DNA from 2 places in the Caloramator sp. E03 genome. Region 1 is predicted to be linked to the other one. Evidence: predicted binding sites of a transcription regulator. Region 1 holds the regulator's gene; the other holds the start of a gene.

What was found. The regulator HrcA, encoded in region 1, represses chaperone genes, less so after heat shock. The targets are predictions, from matches to a motif close to TGTTAGCACTCNNNNNNNNNGAGTGCTAACA.
Region 2: the regulator HrcA is predicted to act here: its motif matches at 9,569-9,599, upstream of groES (co-chaperone GroES).

Annotation. Positions count from the first base shown of each region.
Region 1 is NZ_CP040093.1:208,217-219,962, forward strand. It holds gene FDN13_RS01115 (GatB/YqeY domain-containing protein) at 1-417, opposite strand, end outside; gene rpsU (30S ribosomal protein S21) at 434-610, opposite strand; gene FDN13_RS01125 (histidine triad nucleotide-binding protein) at 744-1,088, opposite strand; gene mtaB (tRNA (N(6)-L-threonylcarbamoyladenosine(37)-C(2))-methylthiotransferase MtaB) at 1,147-2,439, opposite strand; gene FDN13_RS01135 (RsmE family RNA methyltransferase) at 2,436-3,191, opposite strand; gene prmA (50S ribosomal protein L11 methyltransferase) at 3,201-4,142, opposite strand; gene dnaJ (molecular chaperone DnaJ) at 4,259-5,428, opposite strand; gene dnaK (molecular chaperone DnaK) at 5,461-7,281, opposite strand; gene FDN13_RS01155 (nucleotide exchange factor GrpE) at 7,312-7,929, opposite strand; gene hrcA (heat-inducible transcriptional repressor HrcA) at 7,954-8,985, opposite strand; gene hemW (radical SAM family heme chaperone HemW) at 9,100-10,203, opposite strand; gene lepA (translation elongation factor 4) at 10,200-11,746, opposite strand, start outside.
Region 2 is NZ_CP040093.1:2,069,568-2,081,313, forward strand. It holds gene abc-f (ribosomal protection-like ABC-F family protein) at 1-1,565, opposite strand, end outside; gene FDN13_RS10110 (redox-sensing transcriptional repressor Rex) at 1,769-2,416, shown strand; gene FDN13_RS10115 (NAD(P)/FAD-dependent oxidoreductase) at 2,454-3,299, opposite strand; gene trxA (thioredoxin) at 3,299-3,622, opposite strand; gene FDN13_RS10125 (glycosyl hydrolase family 18 protein) at 3,799-5,970, shown strand; gene FDN13_RS10130 (Asp23/Gls24 family envelope stress response protein) at 6,043-6,858, shown strand; gene FDN13_RS10135 (DNA-3-methyladenine glycosylase family protein) at 6,863-7,741, shown strand; gene FDN13_RS10140 (hypothetical protein) at 7,812-9,428, shown strand; gene groES (co-chaperone GroES) at 9,647-9,931, shown strand; gene groL (chaperonin GroEL) at 9,959-11,584, shown strand.

The DNA of each region.
Region 1 (11,746 bases):
ATTTACAAGCTTTCCATCGGCTCGCCCCTTAACTTTAGGCATTATTGCTGCCATAACTTTTCCCATCTCTTTAATACTTGTAGCATTTACCTCATTCACAGCACTTTTAACTATTTCAGTTAGTTCTTCTTTTGATAACTGCTGAGGAAGGTATTCAAGCAAAATCTCTATTTCTTTTTTGGCCTGCTCAACAAGATCCTGCCTGTTCCCTTTTTCAAACTCAAGGATTGAATCCCTTCGTTGTTTTACTTCCTTAGAGAGGACAGCAATTACACCTTCATCATCAAGTTTTGAGCCATCAACCTTTTCAGCTTGAAGTACAGCAGCTCTTGCCATACTAATTACATTAGCTCTAAAGCTGTCTTTATTTTTTAAGGCAGCCTTCCAGTCTTCCTGTAATTTATCCTTGAGCGACATGCTTACCCTTCTTTCATTATTTAAACTTTCTCTTCCTTGCAGCTTCAGATTTTTTCTTTCTCTTTACGCTTGGCTTTTCATAGTGTTCTCTCTTTCTTACTTCTGCAAGCACACCAGCTCTTGCGCATTTCTTTTTAAATCTACGGAGTGCACTATCAATTGATTCATTTTCTCCAACTCTGATTTCTGACACCTGTTCTCCCTCCCTCCGCTATTTTCAATAATAGATAATAATAAATAAAGTGCTGTGATGTTTGTATTTTAAATACATATTATATTATATATTATGGGTGTAAATACTGTCAATAAATAATGATAATTTAGAATCAACCTGGAGGCCACTGCATATCTCTACCACCTAAAAGGTGAAAATGCAAGTGAGGTACTGTCTGCCCTCCCTCTTTACCACAATTGTTTACTATTCTAAATCCCTTTTCGCTAATTCCAAGCTCTTTTGCTATTTTTTTTGCTACAAGAATTATATGACTTACTATATCAGCATTATTTTCATCAACTTCCATTACTGATTCTATATGATGCTTAGGGATTATTATAATATGTACAGGAGCAACAGGGCTTATATCTTTAAAACCAACTACCTTCTCATCCTCATAGACTTTTTGAGAAGGTATAGTTCCCTCTACTATTTTACAAAATATACAATTCATTATCTTCACCTCCATTCATATTATTTAATTCAACATAAATCTTTATTTTCCTTCTTTTATGCTAAATTAAATTACCCTCTGCAACATTCTTCAAACAATTTACCAACTTTACATTCATAATTTTACCAGTTATATCTTCTTTAGATTTTACCATTACTTTAATATAGTTTGTAGTATAACCAAAATAGATTCCATCGTCTCCTTCTTCAAATAACACTTTCATTTCACTATTTATAAACTTTTTAATAAAGCTTTCTTCAAATATTTCATCAAGTTTAATAAGTTTTTGGCTTCTAATTTCTTTTACCAAGGGATCTACTTTATTAGGAAGCTTTTCTGCCCTTGTACCCTTTCTCTCACTATATTTAAATATATGCATCTTTGATAATTTTATATCTTCTAAGAATTTATAAGTTTCATTAAACTCCTCATCAGTTTCCCCTGGAAAACCTACAATAATATCAGTACTTATAGAAACATCTTGTATCTTCTCTCTTAACTTTGTAACTATACCCTTATATTCTCCTGTCGTATAGTGCCTATTCATGCGTTTTAATGTTTCATCGCATCCACTTTGAAGAGACAGATGAAAATGATTGCAAAGCTTTTTAACTTTACTTAAACTTTCAATTCTATTATCTGTGAAAAATGTGGGATCTACTGAACCTATTCTAATGCGCTCAATTCCTTCAATATCATTTATATTTTCAATCAAAGATACAAGATCAACATTCCCTAAATCTTTCCCATAAGATGCAACATGAATTCCTGAAAGTATTACTTCTTTATACCCATTTAAAGCTAATTTTTTAACTTCGCTTAATACTTTATCTGGATTTTTACTTCGTACAGGTCCCCTTGCAAAGGGGATTAAACAGTAGGAACAAAAATTTTCGCAACCATCTTGTATCTTTAGAAAAGCTCTTGTTCTGTCCTGATATTCCTCAATTTCCATCTCTTCAAAGGTTCGTATATTCATTATATTCTCAACATGCTTTATTGGCTTTTTTTCTTTTAAATATTCCTTAACTATTTGGGGTATCTTTATTTTATCTGTCGTTCCTACAACAATATCTACCCCCTCAATTGAAGCGACTTCTTCAGGCGCTACTTGAGAATAGCATCCTGCTGCCACTACAACAGCTTCGGGATTCAATTTTTTAGCCTTTCTAATCATATTTCTGGACTTTTTATCACTAATATTTGTAACGCTACAAGTGTTTATAACATAAACATTTGCAAATTCATCAAAATCAACAACTTCATATCCATCTTTTATAAAAACTTCTGCAATTGCTTCAGTTTCATATTGATTTACTCTGCAACCTAAAGTATAAAAGGCAACTTTTTTCATTTACTTCCTCCCATATCTGAAAGTTCATATAAAACTATAGTTGATGCTACAAAACCTGCAGTTTCAGTTCTAAGTATTCTTGGTCCTAAAGTTACAGGATGTATTCCATTTTCTATGCAAAGTTTTATTTCTTCTTCTTCAAATCCTCCTTCAGGACCTATAAATATTCCTACATTTTTTATATTGTTTTTTTGATGTAAAACATTTTTAAAACCAATTGATTTTTCATTTTCATAAGGTACAAATGCAATATCCATTTTTTTTAGCTCTTCAACTGCCCTTTTGAAATCAATAGGCTCAATTACCATGGGTATCATACCGCGATTACTCTGTTTTGCAGCCTCCATGGAAATCCTTCTCCATCTTTCAATTTTATTGCTTATGTCTTTGCTTCCAATATCAGCTACAACCCTTTTGGTAATAACTGTATATATATTGCAAACTCCAATCTCAACGGATTTTTGTACAATAAGATCCATCTTTTGTGACTTTGGAAGGGCTTGAAATAAGGATATTTTTATATCTGGTTCAGTTTTGTTTTGAAACTTTTCTTCTATAGTACACAATACTTCTTTTTTATTAAAACTTTCTATAGTACATACATGCTCATTCCCTTTTCCATCACAAATCAATATTCTATCTTTACTTCTTAGCCTTAAAACCTTCGTTATATGATTTACATCTTCCCCTTCAATTAGTATTTTATTATTACTATAATTTATATTTTCACTGTTAACAAAAAACTTATGCATATATCCTCCTTAGCTTACCTTTGCAGAAATTGCAACCCATTCACCCATCTCTTTGATATCACAAATATCAAAGCCTTCTTCTTTGAATTTTAATAGTACATCCTGTTTCCTATCTTGAATTATACCTGACACAATGAATATTCCATTTTCTTTCACAAAAGGCTTTATTGTTTCTATCAAATTTAAAACTATATCAGCTATTATATTTGCAACAATTATATCTGCTTTTCCTTCAACAACATCAGTTAAATTTCCATGCCTTATCTCTACATTTTTAATATTATTATATTCTACATTCTCCTTTGCTGCATGAACTGCTACTTCATCTATATCTACTCCTATTACTTTTGCAGCTCCAAGCTTTGATGCAGAAATTGAGAGTATTCCTGAACCAGTTCCTATATCAAATACTATATCTCCTTTTTTTACATATTTTTCAAGAAGCTCAATGCACATCATTGTTGTTTCATGGGTGCCTGTTCCAAAGGCCATACCAGGGTCAAGCTCTATCACTATTTCATCTTCTTTTTTCTCATAATCCTCCCATTTGGGTTTTATGACTATGTTTTTACCTATCTTTGTTGTTTTATAATATTTTTTCCATGAGTTTGCCCAATCCTCATCATATACTACATTAGTTATTACCTTACCTTGACCTATATCAATTCCTAAATCGTTAAGTTCATTTATTTTATTTTTTATGTATTCAACTATCTTATCTATATCCTCATTTGGATTAAAGTATCCTTTAACAACAGCTGCACTGCCTTTGTATTCAAGTATTGAAATATCAGCAAAATCCCAGCTAAGCTCTCCTTGATCCCTTTTTATAATATCGTTTGGATCCTCTATTGCAACTCCTTTAACATCCAGTCCATAGAATATGCCCGACACAGGCTCAACTGCTTCACTACTTGTAATTATCTTTATTTCAATCCATTTCCCATTCACAATATTCATCCTTTCGTTTTTTATTAATTATACTATATTATTATTATAATGTAAAAAACATTGATTATTAAAAAAGGTCAGATGTTTTTTGGCTCTCATCTGACCTTTTTCTTATTTTATCCTCCAAAGGCATCTTTAAATTTATCCATAAAGGATTTTTTTCCTTCCTTTATATCCTCTCCGAACTCAACAGCAAGCTTATTTAAAAGCTCTTTTTGCTTTTCAGTAAGTTTTTTAGGGATTTCTACCTTAAGCTCTGCAAAAAGATCTCCTCTTCCTCCTCCACGGATTTTATTTATGCCTTTACCTTTTAATCTTACAATAGTTCCTGGCTGAGTTCCTGGTACAATTGTATACTTTTCTTCTCCTTCAAGAGTAGGTATAGCAATTTCTCCTCCAAGTATTGCCTTTATAAAGGATATAGAAACTTCACAGGTTATATCAAAGCCTTTTCTTTGAAATATTTTATGAGGCTTTACCTTAATGTTAATATAAAGATCCCCTGGTGCTCCTCCCCTTAAACCTGGTTCTCCTTCTCCTCTTAAAGGAATTGTATTTCCAGTATCTACCCCTGCAGGTATATTTATTGATATAATCTTCTTTTTTCTAACTTTACCTTTTCCACCACAGTTAGGGCACGGTGTCTCTATTACTCTTCCTTCTCCATAGCATCTGTCACAAGTAGTAACACTTACAAAGCTTCCAAAAGGCGTATTTCTTTGAGTTTTAATCTGCCCTGTACCATTACATTTAGGACATGCTTTTGGAGAAGTCCCCGGCTTTGCTCCTGTACCATGACATTTATCACATGATTCATATCTATAAATTTCAATATCCTTTTTTACTCCAAAAGCTGCTTCTTCAAAAGTTAATTCAAGATTATACTCTAAGTCAGCTCCTCTTTGAGGACCATTCTTTTGTCGTCTTGCACCAAACATATCACCAAATATATCACCAAATATATCAGAAAAACCTTCAAAGCCTCCAAAGCCACCAAACCCACCAAAGTTTGATGGATCGAAACCGCCAAATCCACCTTGACCATTAAAATCAGCCGTACCAAATTGATCATACTGTGCACGTTTTTGAGGATCAGATAGAACCTGATAAGCTTCATTTATTTCTTTGAATTTCTCCTCAGCATTTTTATCTCCAGGATTCTTATCTGGATGATATTTTAATGCAAGCTTTCTAAAAGCACTTTTTATTTCTTCGTCAGTTGCATTTTTGCTAACTCCAAGTATTGCATAGTAATCCTTCGCCACTTGCCTCACCACCTTCCACATACAGTAAGGAGGGAATTAAATCCCTCCCTATGCTATTTGTCGTCCTTTACATCGTAGTCAGCATGTATATCGTTTGGGTTACCAGTATTACCTCCTGGATTTGCATTAGCATTTCCTGCAGACTGCTGATATATCCTTGATGAAACTTCATAGAATTTTTGTGTAAGTTCATCAGTAGCATTTTTTATAGCTTGAATATCTGTACCATTAAGAGCATCCTTTACCTTCTTTAACCTTGCTTCTATTTCTGATTTATCCTCTGGTGAAAGCTTTCCTTCAAGATCCTTTAATGTTTTTTCTGTCTGGTACACTATAGAATCAGCATTATTTCTAACTTCAATTTCTTCCTTTCTCTTCTTATCCTCTTCTGCATACCTTTCAGCTTCCTTAACTGCCTTTTGTATCTCTTCTTCTGAAAGGTTAGTTGAAGCTGTTATAGTAATGTTTGCTTCCTTACCAGTACCTAAATCTTTAGCTGAAACATGAACTATTCCATTTGCATCTATATCAAAAGTAACTTCAATTTGAGGTACTCCTCTTGGAGCAGGTGGTATTCCAGAGAGAGTAAATCTTCCAAGTGTCTTATTATCTCTGGCCATCGGTCTTTCACCTTGGAGAACGTGTATCTCAACGGATGTCTGACCATCAGCAGCAGTTGAGAATATCTGGCTCTTTCTTGTCGGTATAGTAGTATTTCTTGGTATTAATGTTGTAAATACCCCTCCAAGGGTTTCAATTCCAAGGGAAAGAGGAGTTACATCAAGAAGAAGAACATCCTTTACTTCACCCTTTAATACTCCTGCCTGAATAGCTGCACCTACTGCAACACACTCATCAGGGTTTATTCCTTTTGTTGGCTCTTTACCAGTAAAATTCCTTACAAGTTCTTGAACAGCAGGTATTCTTGTAGATCCTCCAACTAAAACCACTTTATCAATTTGGCTGATTTCAAGTCCAGCATCTCTTAAGGCATTCTTCATAGGCTCTAATGTTGCTTGAACAAGGTCAGCTGTTAATTCATTGAACTTTGCTCTTGTTAATGTAACGTTTATGTGTTTAGGACCAGTTGCATCTGCTGTTATAAATGGAAGATTTATCTCTGTAGATAGAGAAGTTGATAATTCTATTTTTGCCTTTTCAGCAGCTTCCTTTAATCTTTGTAGTGCCATTTTGTCGTTTCTAAGGTCAATACCATATTCAGCTTTGAAATTATCACAAAGATAGTCCATTATCCTCTGGTCAAAATCATCTCCACCAAGGTGTGTATTACCATTAGTTGATTTTACTTCAAATACTCCATCTCCTATTTCAAGTATAGAAACATCGAAGGTACCTCCGCCAAGGTCATATACAAGTATTTTTTGATTTCTATCCATCTTATCAAGTCCATAAGCAAGTGATGCTGCTGTAGGTTCGTTTATTATTCTTAAGACTTCAAGTCCGGCAATCCTACCTGCATCCTTTGTTGCTTGCCTTTGGCTATCGTTAAAATATGCAGGAACTGTAATAACAGCTTCAGTTACAGGTTCCCCAAAATAACTTTCTGCATCAGCCTTTAACTTTGCAAGTATCATTGCTGATATCTCCTGTGGAGTATAGGACTTACCGTCAATAGTTACTTTATAATCAGTTCCCATGTGTCTTTTAATTGACATTATAGTTCTATCTGGATTTGTTATAGCCTGCCTCTTTGCAACCTGACCTACTATTCTCTCACCATTAGGTTTAAATGCAACAACTGAAGCTGTTGTTCTTGCACCCTCTGAGTTTGGTATAACTACTGGTTCTCCTCCTTCCATGTAAGCCATACATGAATAAGTTGTACCAAGGTCAATACCTATTACTCTTCCCATAATCTTCTTCCTCCTTTATATTATTCATTGTTAATTAGCTACTTTAACCATGCTGTAACGCAGTATTTTGTCTTTATATTTATATCCTTTTTGTAGGACTTCAACAACTTCATTTTCACCATAGTTTTCATCTTCCACATGCATTACTGCATTATGATATTCTGGGTTAAATTTTTCTCCCAAAGCATTAATTTCCTGAATATTCATCTTTGCTATGGTATCTTTAAAAAGTTTAACTATCATTTTAATTCCTTCAATAAGACTTTCACTTTCATTGTTATACTCAAGTGCCCTTTCAAGATTGTCAAGAACTGGTAAAAGATTCTTTACCGCATCTATAATGCCATCATCATACATACTCTCTTTTTCTTTGTTCGTTCTTTTACGATAGTTATCAAAATCAGCCATGTTACGCCTTAACATATCAAGATAATCATTAGCTTCCTTTTCCTTAGCCTCATACTTTTTTAAAAGTTCTAAATAAAGTTGTTGAAAATCTTGCTTTAATTCATCATTGACTTCATTGATTTTAGTTTCAACATCATTTTCAATATTTTTGTCTTGAACTTTACTTTCTTCATTACAATAATTACTCATATTTTTTTCATCTTGAATGTTTTCATTTTTCATTACATTTTCTTCTGTCACTTTATCACCTTCTACCAAATTATTTTATTCATCTATATGGTTCCTAAGCATTTGATTTAATATATTTGTAAAATACATTAAAATACCAATAACCTTTGCATAATTCATCCTTGTTGGTCCTATAACTCCTATTTTTCCTACTGCTTTATTTCCAATTTTATAAGTAGCTTTTACAATGCTGCATTCCTTTATCTCATCATATATATTCTCTTTTCCTATAGATACACTTATATTGTTATCATCATCGGAGAATATATCTAAAAGCTTTTCTTTATGCTCAAGCAGTGAAAGAAAATTTTTTGCCTTTTCTAAATCGTTATACTCAGGATAATAAAAAATATTGGTTGTTCCATCAAGTATTATGTCACAATCATAGGATTTAAGGCTTTCATTAAGCACTGGTATAATAGAACTTAATATTTCATTATACCCCTTCAACTCAAGCTGTATAGAAGAAATAACAGACAAGTCTATATCTTCAACTGTAAGTCCTACAAGTTTTGCATTCAACATATTATTTATTGTTGTTAAAGTGTTATTTGATATTGGTCTTGGTATTTTTATTTTACAATGTCTTATTATTCCAGTATCAGTTACTATTACTGCAATTATATCTGTAGAACTTAGCTGTATAAGCTGTATCGATTTTACTGAACTTTTTTTTACAGAGGGTGAAAGCACTGCTGAAGTATATTGAGTTAAATTTGACAGCAGCTTTGATATCTGTTTTATTGTCTTATCAATCTCATCAATTTCAGTTGTTTCAAAATAATTTTTAATATTTTCTATTTCATATATTGATGGCTTTTGTTTTTCCATAATTTCATTTACAAAGAATCTATATCCTTTATCAGAAGGAATTCTTCCAGCAGAAGTATGAGGCTGTTCAAGATATCCAAGCTCCTCAAGGTCAGCCATTTCATTTCTAATAGTTGCCGAACTAATCCCCATCTCATATTTTTTGGCTATTGTTCTTGAGCCTACTGGTTCTGCTGTATCTATATAGTCTATTATCACTGCCCTTAAAATAGTCTTTTTCCTCTCGCCCAAATCCATACTTCCACCTCCTTTTGTTAGCACTCTAACCTATTGAGTGCTAATTATTACGATAATAAAATATCACTATTGAATAATTTTGTCAATATCCCCACAATTTTTTATACAAAAATTCTATTTTAAAAAATTAATAAAAACTTTGTTTGAAAAGTCTATTCCCCTATCAGTAAGCCTAATACTATCACCAACATCAATTAAAAGTCCCTGCCTGATTAGATTATTGATTTCAATTTTATAAACGTCATTTATATCTTTATTGAATCTTTTTTTAAATCTTTCTTTCTTAATGCCACTTGCCATCCTAAGTCCCATAAACATAAATTCTGCCATTTCATCATTATAATCTATAGTTTCACTCTCCATAATAGCATTCCCTAAATTGATTCCTTCAATATACTTTTGTATATCTCTATAATTTGAAAATCTAACATTTTTAATATATGAATGGGCACCTGCTCCTATACCTATATATTCTTCATCCATCCAATAGGTTATATTATGTCTACATTCATATCCTTTTTTCGAAAAATTTGATATTTCATATCTTTGAATTCCATGAGCAGATAGTCTTTTAACCGCATAATAATACATTTCTCTTTCAATATCATCATCAGGAAGAATAAGTTTCCCCTTGTTATACATTTCAAAAAATGGTGTACCTTCTTCAACTATTAAACTATAACAGGATATATGTTTTGGATTTAACTTCAAAACATTTTCTATTGTTTCTATCCAGTCCTCCATGCTTTGATCTGGTATTCCAAACATTAAGTCTATATTTATATTTTCAAAGCCCGATTTGATTAAAATATCATAGGTTCTTAAAAAATCATCTAATTTGTGTATCCTTCCAAGTTTTTGTAGAAGAGTATCCTGCCATGCCTGTAGACCAATGGAAATCCTGTTGACTCCAAACATTTTTAAAAGTTTAACCTTTTCAATATCTACAGTTCCAGGATTTGTTTCAAAAGTAAACTCTAAAGGCTCAAAAAACTTTAACTGTTCAAGAAGCTTTTTTAAGTTTGATATAGATAAAATGGTGGGAGTACCCCCACCAACAAATATTGTATCAAATTTATTCTGTTTAATTTTTCTAATTTCAGTTAAAAGAGCATTAATATATGCATCCTGCTCATTTAATCTTACATAAGAGTTAAAATCACAGTAGAGGCACTTTTTAATGCAAAATGGTATGTGCACATAAAGCGATTTTATCATTGTTCCACCTTCAATACTGCCATAAAAGCTTCTTGTGGAACTTCAACAGTTCCAATCTGCTTCATTCGTTTTTTACCTTCCTTTTGCTTTTCAAGTAGCTTTTTCTTTCTTGATATATCTCCTCCATAGCACTTTGCAAGTACATCTTTTCTTAAAGCCTTTATTGTCTCTCTTGCAATTATCTTTGAACCAATCGCCGCTTGTATAGGTATTTCAAATTGCTGTCTTGGTATAACTTCCTTTAGCTTTTCAGCTATTGCCCTGCCTCTATGATAAGCTCTCTCTTTAGGTACTATCTGAGATAAAGCATCAACAACATCTCCATTTAACAATATATCAAGTTTTACAAGCTCTGACTTTTTATAGCCTGCAAGTTCATAGTCTAAGGATGCATAACCTTTAGTTCTCGATTTTAGCACATCAAAGAAGTCATATATTATTTCATTTAACGGAATTTCATAATGAAGCATTACCCTTGTAGGTTCAAGGTATTCCATATTTTTAAATGTTCCTCTTCTTCCCTGGCATAGTTCCATAACTGAACCTACATATTCATCTGGACATATTATAGAAGCATTAACAACTGGCTCTTCCATATAATCTATCTCTGTAGGAGAAGGCATATTCGTAGGGTTAGTAAGTTCTAAAACATCTCCGTTTGTTAATATTATTCTATATATAACACTTGGAGCTGTTGTTACAAGGTCAAGGTTATATTCTCGTTCAAGTCTTTCTTGAACTATCTCCAAATGCAAAAGGCCAAGAAAACCACATCTGAATCCAAACCCTAAAGCTACAGAAGTTTCAGGTTCAAAGGTTAAAGCTGCATCGTTAAGTTGAAGTTTTTCAAGAGCTTCCTTTAACTCTTCATACTTTGAACTATCAGCAGGATAGAAACCACTAAATACCATAGGAATTGCTGGTCTATAACCAGGCAATGGCTCATCGGCTACTCTTTCAGCTTCAGTTATAGTATCCCCCACTCTTGCATCTCTTACATTTTTAATACTAGCAGTAATATATCCAACATCACCAGCTTTAAGCTCTGTAACTTCCATAAAACTTGGTCTGAATATACCCACTTCAGTTACTTCATATTCCTTTCCCGTCATCATAAGCTTTATCTTTGTACCTTTTTTAACAGTACCGTCTTTAATTCTGACAAAGCATACAACACCTTTATAAGAATCGTATATACTATCAAAAATTAATGCTTTAAGTGGAGCATTTTCATCCCCTTTTGGTGATGGTATTTTATCAATGATAGCCTTTAAAACTTCATCAATTCCTATTCCAACCTTTGCAGAAATAAGCGGTGCATCAGAACAGTCAAGTCCTATTACATCTTCAATCTCCTTTTTAACCTCATCTGGCCTTGCACTTTGAAGATCAATTTTATTTATAACAGGCACTATTTCAAGGTCATGATCAAGTGCAAGATAACAGTTTGCTAAAGTCTGAGCCTGTATACCCTGAGTTGCATCAACAACAAGGATAGCTCCTTCACAGGCTGCAAGACTTCTTGATACTTCATAGTTAAAAT
Region 2 (11,746 bases), 1.1 Mb from region 1:
ATATTTCCATCTTCCATTTCAAGTATTTTGTTTATTACTTTATTTAAAAAGTATCTATCATGGGAAATAACAAATAGGGTTCCCTCGTATTCTAATAAAGCTTTTTCAAGGGCTTCCCTTGAGAGTATATCAAGATGGTTTGTAGGCTCATCTAATAGGAGAAAGTTAGCTTTAGATAGCATAAGTTTTAAAAGAGAAAGCCTGCATTTTTCTCCTCCAGATAGGCTTTCAACCTTCTTAAACACATCATTCCCTGTAAATAAAAATGCAGCAAGGTAGTTTCTTACCTGAGTTATAGTCAAGTTGGGGTAATCATCCCAAATTTCATCTATTATCATTTTGTCAGGTGATAAGTCTTTTTGTTCCTGATCATAATATCCTATATAAACATTTTTACCAAGCCTTATCATTCCATTATCGGGATTTAATTTTCCACAAATCATCTTGAATAAAGTTGTTTTTCCCCTGCCATTTTCCCCAACGAGTGCTGTTTTTTCTCCTCTTTTTATCATAAAAGATAGGTTGGTAAATAAAGTTTTATCATTAAAGGATTTTGAAAGGTCTTCAACAATAAGCACATCATTTCCACTTTTGTATTTAACATCGAATTTGATTTTAGCAGTTTTATCTTCAGTGAGTGGTTTTTCAAGCCTTTGTATTCTTTCTAAAGCCTTTTCCCTGCTTTCAGCCTGCTTTATACTTTTTTCTCTATTGAAAGATCTATATCTTTCTATAATCTCCTCAAGTCTTTTTATTTCTTTTTGCTGAAGAGAATATTCTTTCATGCTTTGCTCAAGTCGCTTTTCTCTTTCAGCAATAAAAAAGGAATAATTGCCATTGTATTCTTCTACAATCCCATTATTAAGCTCAAAAGTTTTATTAGTAATCTCATCAAGAAAATACCTGTCATGGGATATTATTAATACAGTTCCCTTATATTCCTTAAGAAAGTTTTCAAGGAACTGTATAGCGTCAAGGTCAAGATGATTAGTTGGCTCATCAAGAAGGAGTATGTCAGGATTAGATAGCAAAAGCTTAGATAATGCTACCCTTGTTTTTTGACCTCCAGAAAGGTTTGCTATTTTCTTTGAAAAATCTTCATTTGATATTCCAAGACCTATCAGCATACCTTTGGCAAAACTTTCACAACCATAGCCATTATTTCTTTCATATTCTTCCTGAAGGTGACCATATTCATTAAGTAATTTTTTATATTCGTTAGAGTTAAAGTTTTCTTTTGACATTAGTATTTCAAGTTCTCTTAACCTGTTTTCTATATTTTTTATATTTGAAAAAACGTTCATTGTTTCTTCAAAAACTGTAAGGTTTTCATCAAGGTCTAAATTTTGGGATAAATATCCAATTTTCTTGTTTTGACCTATAAAAATATCACCAGAGTCTGGTTTTAGTTCATTACAAATTATTTTAAACAGGGTAGTTTTACCTGCTCCGTTTGGTCCTACTAATCCAACCTTTTCATATTCATTTATTGCAAATGTAATATCTTTTAATATTACTTCTATACCATAGCTTTTTTGTATTTTATTTAAAGATAATGCAATCATATAAACACCCCAAATATATAGTAACAAAAATATTTTACTATAAAAAATTATCAATTGAATATATTTTATGAAATTTATTTTGATTGACACATAAATGTTTATATATTAACATATTTATATAAAATAATAAAGTAAATATTATGTAAATATTATTTAATATATTTTAATTATAAAATTAAAAATTTAGGAGTTGAATTTGTATCATGAACAAGAAAACTATGATTTCAATGGCTGTTATCAGGAGACTCCCTAAATATCTCAGGTATCTCGGAGAACTTTTAAATAATGACATAACAAGGATATCATCTAAGGAACTTTCAGAAAGGACGGGCTTTACAGCATCTCAAATTAGGCAGGATTTAAACTGTTTTGGAGATTTTGGACAGCAAGGCTATGGATATAACGTAAGGGAGCTTTATGATCAGATAAGCAAAATATTAGGACTAAACAGGAGTTATACTACAGTTATAATCGGAGCAGGAAATATAGGACAGGCTATTGCAAACTATACTAATTTCGAAAAGCTTGGATTTGTATTAAAGGGAATGTTTGATAAAAATCCAAAGCTAATTGGTATTAAAATAAGAGATCTTGAGGTTAGGGATGTTGAAGAGCTTCCAGATTTTCTCGAAAATAATAAAATTGATATTGGAATTATATGTGTTCCCAAAAAGCAGGCTCAAGGTATTGCGGATATTTTTGTTAAAAATGGAATTAAGGCAATATGGAATTTTGCTCCAACAGATTTAACTGTTCCAGATGATGTAATAGTTGAGAATGTACACTTAAGCGAAAGCCTATTGACTTTAAGCTATAGGCTAAATGAAGATAAACTTTTTAAAGATAAATAAACCTTATCTATAAGAAATAGGGCATGTATAACATGCCCTATTTTAGGTTATCTATATAGTCTGCTGCAGAAAGTGCTGCCACTTGCCCCTCACCTAAGGCTTTTGCTATCTGGTAGGGCTTTCCTGTAACATCCCCTGCTGCAAAAAGACCTTTTATATTAGTTTCCATATTTCTATTAACTTTAACATGAGCACCATCTACATCAAGTCCAGGAATTAATGTTTTTAATGGATAACTATCTTTAATCACAAAGAAGCCATCGGCTGAAATTTCATTGTTTTTTAGAATAAGTTTCTTTGCTGATAAATCACCTTCAAATCTTAAAGGCATATCCTTTACTATTTCTACGTTGTTATTAAAATTAAAATCATCGTTTATTGCTGGTACAAAATAAACTTTGTTACAAACTTCAGATAAGAATCTTGTTTCCTCAATTGATTCTTTATTATATCCAACAACTGCAACAGTTTTTCCTTTATAAAGGGGTGCATCGCAGGTGGCACAATAACTAACGCCGGAGCCTAAAAATTTGTCCTCTCCATCGATTGACTTTTTAAAATCAACTCCTACTGCAAGTATTACTGTTTTAGCTTCAAACATATCGGTTTCAGCTTGTATGGCAAAGTATTTATCCATAGTATAAACCATATTTACCATCTTTGATGAAAAGGTTATGTTAAGGGATGATAGATGGTCATTTAGCTTTGTAATAAGTTCGGGACCTTTTATTTCAACAAATCCTGGATAGTTATGGATTGAAGGGGACAGCATAACTTTTTTGCTGTCCCTTCCAAACATTAAAACAGACTTATTTCTTGCTATTGCGTTTATTGCAGCAGATATTCCAGCAGGACCTTTGCCTATTATTGCAACGTCATACATTATAAATCAAGTGCTCCTTTAATAGCATCTTCAATTTGGTTTTCTGGTCTAAAACCAACTATTTTTCCTAATGCTTTTCCATCTTTAAAAAGTATTAGGGTTGGAATACTTGAAATCCCGAACATATTAGCGCTATTTGGATTTTGATCAACATCCACCTTAACAACTTTAAGCTTACCATCAAATTTAGATGCGATATTATCAATTACAGGTGCAAGCATTCTGCATGGACCGCACCATGTAGCCCAGAAATCAACAAGTACAGGTTTGTCAGATTCTAAAACTTCTAATTTAAAATTTGCATCGTTTGCATGTACTACCATATTAATTACCTCCTATCAATACCCCTAAGGGGTAACTATATTATTATGATATTCATTATTTTTGGGTATGTCAATAGTTTTTGATATAATTTATTTGTCAAAAAATATTGAGTGGAACAAAATTAAAATATAAAGTGTCATAATTATACAAGAATAATTTATAAAGAGGTGATTGCGTGTCGAAGAAAAAAATAAAGGTAACATTGTTTTTTATTATGTTTATGTTTATTTTTGCACAGTTTGAAGCATACTATGCAGCAACTTCAAACAATAATTCTTTTATACCCTATAAAGCTATAATTACAGCAACAAGTCTTACTATAAGGCAAACACCTTCAACAACAGGTAAAGTAGTAGGATATTATAAAAAAGGAACTGTTGTTGATGTAATAGGTCAGTCAGGAAGCTTTTTAAAGACATCAAAAGGGTATATAGCCTCAGCCTACACTAAAAAATACACATCAGGGGTTTTAAGTAGTTCAACCACTGTATCAAGGGGGACAAGCTTTACACCTTATAAGGTAATTATAACATCAAGTTATCTTAATATAAGACAAGGACCTTCAACAAGCTATAAAATTGTAGGAAAATATTATAAAAATAATATTGTTGATGTAATAGGTCAGTCGGGAAGCTTTTTAAAGACATCAAAAGGATATATAGCTTCAGCCTACACTAAAAAATACGTAAGCTCAACATCTACTCAAACAAGCCAAGTAAATAATCCGCCTTTATATAGGGCAAAGGTTATAGCAAGTATTCTTTCAATTAGGCAGCAGCCTTCAGCATCTTCAAAGGAAGTTGGGACTTATTACAGAGGAGATGTTGTTGATATATTTGGCAGGGAAGGAGACTTTCTAAAAACAAGCAAGGGATATATTTACGAAGCATATACTCAAAGAATACAGGAAACTTCAAGAGGCGATTCAAGCCAGTCTGATAATATAGGTAAATATATAATGGTAAATGAAGATACCCAGCTTCTTTTAAGTACAAGCGGGGTTCATGATGAAAGATATGCTGTTAAAGGTAAAATATTTAAAATTGTTGATGAAGAAAATGGGTATTTTAAAATTAAAATGGGTGCCATATATGGCTATATAAGCCCAAGTAATGTAACAATTCTTAATTATCAGCCTAAAGATAAAGTGACGTTAGGATGGAATTACATAAGTGCAAAATCATCAAATTCTGTTTATTATAATGATAGCAGCGATTATATTAACATCAATTCTGCAACTCTTGGACTTGATATAATATCTCCAACGTGGTTTTATATGACAGGAGATTATAATAACCCTTCATCAATAAAGGTTGCAGAAAAGGCTGATAGGGAATATGTTATAAGGGCACATAGAAATGGATATGAAGTGCATGGCCTTTTTTCTGAGTTTAGTGCAAATAGGGCTTATGCGATGTTTACTAATTCACAGATTCGCCAAAATGTAATTGATAATGTAGTAAAATATGCACTTATCTATAACCTTGATGGTATAAATATTGATTTTGAGGCCCTTGGAGTAAAAAATAAGGCTTATTTTACAGCCTTTGTAAAGGATTTATCTGAAAGGCTTCACAAGGCAGGTCTTACTGTTTCGGTAGATGTTACAAAGATTACAACTGACAGCAATATATATTCAGGAGGATATGACAGGCTTGAACTTTCAAAGTATGTTGATTATGTTATACTTATGGCCTATGATGAACATTATTCAGGCTCAAAGCAAGCTGGTTCTGTAGGTTCATATCCTTGGGTTGATGCTTCAGTGAAGCAACTCTTAAATATTGGTATACCATCAAATAAGCTAATTTTAGGAATACCTTTTTATGCAAGAGAATATACTTTATCTGTAAGCCAGGCTTCTCAATTTGTAATTTTTAACACTGATCAAAGTGGTATTTATAGCCAACCAACATTAAGTGATGATTATAAACTTGAAAATGCTACTGAAAGTGGAAGCTATAAATACATTTCTAAAGCAGATGGATGGTATACGGTAGAATATAATGGAGGACAAGCCTTTATACCTGAAAATGATGCTTCCCTTGTACAGATAGGAAATAATAGTGAGACTGTTATTGATTCAAGAGCACTTAAGATGCAGGCAGTAAGTGATAATAAAGTAAAATATAATGGAAGAGTATATTTTGATAATAATGCAAAACAAAATGTACTTGAATATTATGATTCTAATGGAAATAAACGTTTAACGTGGATAGAAGATGCCACCTCAGTATCCTGGAGAATGGATATAGTAAATCAATATAATCTTAAAGGATGTGCAGCTTGGCAGATAGGTCTTGAAACAAGAGATATTTGGGATATTATTAAACAAAAGCTGAAGTAACATGCTTCAGCTTTTGCTATTTTATAAATAATTGATATAATTAGCTTAAATATATCTCTTGGAGGAATTTTTATGGATATATATGCATTTATAGGTAGGAGTGGAACTGGCAAAAGTTATAAGGCACAATATGTAGCGGGATGTTATGATATAGAGTATATTATTGACGATGGATTGTTAATTAAAGGTAATAAGGTAATCGCTGGAGTATCGGCAAAAAAGGAGAGTACCAGGATTGCTGCTGTAAAAAGGGCTGTTTTTAAAGATGCAGAGCATAGAGAAAAGATAAAAGAAGCAATAAGAGAGCATGCTATTGATAAGCTTCTCATAATTGGTACTTCAGAGCACATGATAAAGAGTATAATAGATGCTCTTGAACTTGATAGGGATTATAAGATAATAAGGATTGAAGATGTTTCTGAGCCTGAAGAAATAGAAGAAGCTACAAAATCAAGAAGAGTAAAAGGAAAGCACGTTATTCCAGTACCTACCTTTGAAATTAAAAAGGATTTTTCAGGTTATTTTCTTGATTCAATAAAAATGCTAACAAATAAAAGTAACAAGGAGCATGATTTGGAAAAAACAGTTGTAAGGCCAACCTTTAGCTACCTTGGGAAATATAATATAACTAACGGTGCACTAAAAACTATAATATTTGAGTCTGCAAAGGAAAATGATAGGGTTGCAAGAGTTTTATTCATAGATATTGAAAATAAACCAAACGGTATAATAATAAATCTATCATTATCTCTTTACCTTAAGGAGCCTTTAAATATTACTGCTAAAAATATTATGGAAAGAGTTAAAGATAACGTTGAATATATGACAGGAATAAATATAATAAGCGTTAATATACTTATAAAATCAATAAAGATAGATCAGGAGTGATTATATGGAAAAAGAAACCTTTGATAAAGGTATAGTTTTTAAAAATATTGAGGATTTTGATTTAAAGCACACCTTTGACTGTGGCCAGTGTTTTAGATGGATTGAAAATAATGATGGCAGTTTTACTGGGGTTGCATTTAAAAAGGCAGTTAGAATATATAAAAAGGATAAAGATATATATATTGAAGGGGCAGAATATAATGATGCTGAATTTTGGAAAAGATATCTTGATTTAAATAGGGATTATAAAGCAATAAAAGATGAGCTCTCAAAGGACGAAGTTATGGAAAAGGCAATAAAATACGGATGGGGAATTAGGATTTTAAATCAGGATATGTTTGAAACAGTTATATCATTTATAATATCAGCAAATAATAGAATACCTATGATTAAAAGAACTATTGAGAATATATGTAGAGAATATGGGGATGTGATAGAGCTTAGTGGTAAAAAATATTATACTTTTCCAAGCCCAAAGGAGCTTGCAAAGGCAAATATAAAGGATCTTGAAAATTTAGGCTGTGGCTTTAGAGCAAAGTACATAGTAGATACTACAAAGGATATATTAAATGGTGCCTGTGATTTAGATAGTATAAGAAAATTAGATACTGATGATGCTCAAAGGGAGCTTATGAAACTAAAAGGAATAGGTCCTAAGGTTGCAGATTGTATACTTTTGTTTTCCATGGGAAAACATGACGCTTTTCCAGTTGATGTATGGGTTAAAAGGGTAATGCAGTATTTTTATCTTGCTCCAGATGTTAGCCTTAAAAAGATAAGAGATTTTGCAAGAAAAAAGTTTGGGAATTATGCTGGGTTTGCACAAGAGTATCTTTTTTATTACGCAAGGGAATTTATGGGAAGAGAAGGACTTTCAAAATAACATGAATAAATTTTCATTAAATAGAAAATATTAGATTATAATTAAAGAAAGAATTATTAAGGAGGCTCCCATGGCACCTATTCTTAAATATAAGAAAGTTAAATTAAATAATTCTATTGTACCCCAGGTTTTTATTAAAAAGGATGATGGAATAATTTATTTTGATAGAATAAACCCTGATGAGGCAAGGTTTTGCATTTTAGATGATAATGGTGAGAAAAACTTTGAAGTTTCAACTGGGCAGGGCATTATAACTTTAAATGGGGATATGTATATTGCAGATATTAAAAATGGTACTATACTAAAAAAGTATTTGCCTTCGGGTGAAGTTGAGAGAAGCATTAAAATAGAAGGAATATTTTATGATTTTAAAATTTCTGCTTATGGTGAACTTATTTGTCTTGGCAATATTGGCAGTGAGACGGTAATTAAGATATATAGCAATAATTTTAATGAAATGTGTACAATATTTGTTAAAGATATTTTCTTTGGAAGCTGTATATTCCTAGAGGAAGATAAAATATATGTTGCAGGATTTGATAAAAATATGAACTTTGAAATAGTAAAAATAAATTATATTGGTAGTATGCTTAATAAATGGCATATTGATTATAAGTATAATAAAAAGATTATTGTTAAGATGGAAAAATATAAAAACTATTTCATTATGCTAACAATAGGTAAAAAAGGAAACATGATGCTTTATGATGCTGATAAAAATATCTTAAGGGAAATATACCCTGATGATTTTGAAATAGAAAATTTTTTGGATTTTAATATTTATGGGGATACTATATCCATTCTTGGAGAAAGATATATATTGGATGTTCAAATAGAAGATATATTAAACTATAATCACAGAAAAAAAATTAAAAAGTTTATCTTTCAAAGCCAAATGTTTTATTATACCTATGCAATGTATTATAGCAATCTTTCAACAGAAATACTTTTCTTATGTAAATATACAGTACCGTTTGTTTTTGTTTTTTATATAATATCCTTGATTATTAAATTCCCAATAGATATATTAGCCCTGCTTTATTTTTTACCGATTTTAAACTTTACAATAGCTTCAATAAAAAGCTTTATACTATTTTTAAAAAAGTCCAAAAGGATTGAACAGCTTCTTTATATAAATCAGTTTGAAGGCTTAAAAGATATAAATATATTGCCTTTTTATATGTCCTTAACTGTATTTTGCATAGAGGGATTTATAAACTATCCAAACTTTTATATTCTACCTAATGTATTGATTGCAATTTTATTTTATTTTACTTTCTACTATATAAGTAAATTTGCTATAGAATATATAAAAAATAACAACGACAGCATAGTAATAGAGCTTTTAAAAAGTGATGATCTAATTTTTAAAGAATACATTAATAACATAGTAAGATGTCTTAAGGAAAAGAAAAGTGAAAAGATTTTAATAGAGATTATAGCTGATGAGGATATAAATTCAATAATACCTTTAAAATGGCAAAGAAGCAGGAAAAGTATAATAAGAGGTTTTAAATTTGATGTGAATTCAAATTGTTTAAAGACATTATTAGATTTTTCAAAACGCGATATAAAATATTCAAGAATTGGTATACTAACTGATTATATAAGCTATATGAAAAATGAAATAAATATTAAAAAGATTAAAATGGATATTGTGGATAAAGATTCTCAATTTGATTTTTAATATATTATTGTGAAAAATAAAGTAAAAAAGAGAAAACTGATGATATAATCATTTATTTAAGATTATTCGTATTTTTTAGCTTGTTTAGTTATTTATAACAATTTGATAATAAAGTACCATTTATTTAATATAATAATTGTGATTAGCACTCATTTAAAGTGAGTGCTAACAAAATGGGATTATAATTATAAATAATATATACACAAGGAGGGTTTAGAATGAAATTAAGACCATTAGGCGACAGAGTAGTTATTAAAAAGGTTGAAGCTGAAGAAACAACAAAAAGCGGAATAGTTCTTCCAGGAACAGCAAAGGAAAAGCCACAGATGGCTGAAGTTATTGCAGTAGGACCAGGCGGTGTAGTTGACGGAAAAGAAGTTAAAATGGAAGTTAAGGTTGGAGATAAAGTTATATTCTCCAAGTATTCAGGAAATGATGTTAAGATTGACGGAGAAGAGTTTACAATCTTAAGACAAGATGATATCTTAGCAATTGTTGAATAAATTTTATGTTAGAAAGGAGAGATTGTCATGGCAAAAGAAATAAGATTTAGTGAAGATGCAAGACGCTCAATGCAAAAAGGTGTTGATAAGCTTGCTGATACAGTTAAAATAACACTTGGACCAAAGGGAAGAAACGTTGTTCTTGATAAGAAATTTGGTGCTCCATTAATAACTAACGATGGAGTTTCAATAGCAAGGGAAATAGAACTTGCTGATCCTTATGAAAATATGGGAGCTCAGCTTGTTAAAGAAGTTGCAACAAAGACTAACGATGTTGCTGGAGATGGAACTACAACTGCAACACTTCTTGCACAGGCCATTATTAGAGAAGGTTTAAAGAACGTTACAGCTGGTGCTAACCCAATGCTTATAAGAACTGGTATAAAGAAGGCTGTTGATGTTGCTGTTGAAGAAATTAAAAAGATTTCAAAGCAAGTAAACGGCAAGGAAGATATAGCAAGGGTTGCTGCAATATCAGCTGCTGATGAAGAAATAGGCCAGCTTATAGCTGATGCTATGGAAAAGGTAGGCAACGAAGGCGTTATAACTGTTGAAGAATCAAAGACAATGGGAACTGAGCTTGATGTTGTTGAAGGTATGCAGTTTGATAGAGGCTATATAAGCCCATACATGGTAACTGATACTGAAAAGATGGAAGCAGTTTTAGATGATCCATATATTCTTATTACTGATAAGAAGATATCAAGCATTCAGGACATACTTCCTGTATTAGAGCAGATTGTTCAACAGGGAAAGAAGCTTTTAATAATAGCTGAAGACGTTGAAGGTGAAGCACTTGCTACACTTGTTGTTAACAAGTTAAGAGGAACATTTACTTGCGTTGCAGTAAAAGCTCCTGGATTTGGTGACAGAAGAAAAGAAATGCTTCAGGATATAGCTATATTAACTGGTGGTATGGTAATTTCTGAAGAGCTTGGCCGTGACCTTAAGGAAGCAGATATATCAATGCTTGGCCGTGCTGAAAGAGTTAAAGTTACAAAGGAAAATACTACAATAGTTAACGGACTTGGAAACAAAGCTGACATACATGCAAGAGTTGCTCAAATAAGAGCTCAGATTGAAGAAACTACTTCAGACTTCGATAGAGAAAAGCTTCAGGAAAGACTTGCAAAACTTGCAGGTGGAGTTGCAGTTATTAAAGTTGGTGCTGCTACTGAAACTGAGCTTAAGGAAAGAAAGTTAAGAATAGAAGACGCATTAAACGCTACAAAGGCAGCAGTAGAAGAAGGTATAGTATCCGGTGGTGGAACAGCTTACATCAATGTAATCCCAGCTGTTGCAGAGCTTGCTGAAAAGATAGAAGATGCTGACGTTAAAGTTGGTGTAAACATCGTTAAGAGAGCTCTTGAAGAACCATTAAGACAAATAGCTGAAAACGCAGGTTTTGATGGTGCTGTAGTTGTTGAAAAGGTTAAGGTAAGCGAAAAAGGAATTGGATTTGATGCTTTACATGAAAGATATGTAAATATGATTGAAGTAGGTATAGTTGACCCAACTAAGGTTACAAGATCAGCTCTTCAAAATGCAGCTTCAGTTGCAGCTACATTCCTTACAACAGAAGCTGTTGTTGCAGATATCCCAGAAAAGAAGGATAACATGCCAGCACCTGGTGGAATGCCAGATATGTATTAATAAAAAAGCTCCCGATTGGGAGCTTTTTTATTTAGCTTTTTCAATTAAATTAAAAAATTACATTTAATAAGTAACAGGTCATGACTAATCAATAGCCACAACGACGGAATGAAAAAGTTTGTCACTTGTCAACTGGGTAACACTTTTTTTCTCTTTTCTCCA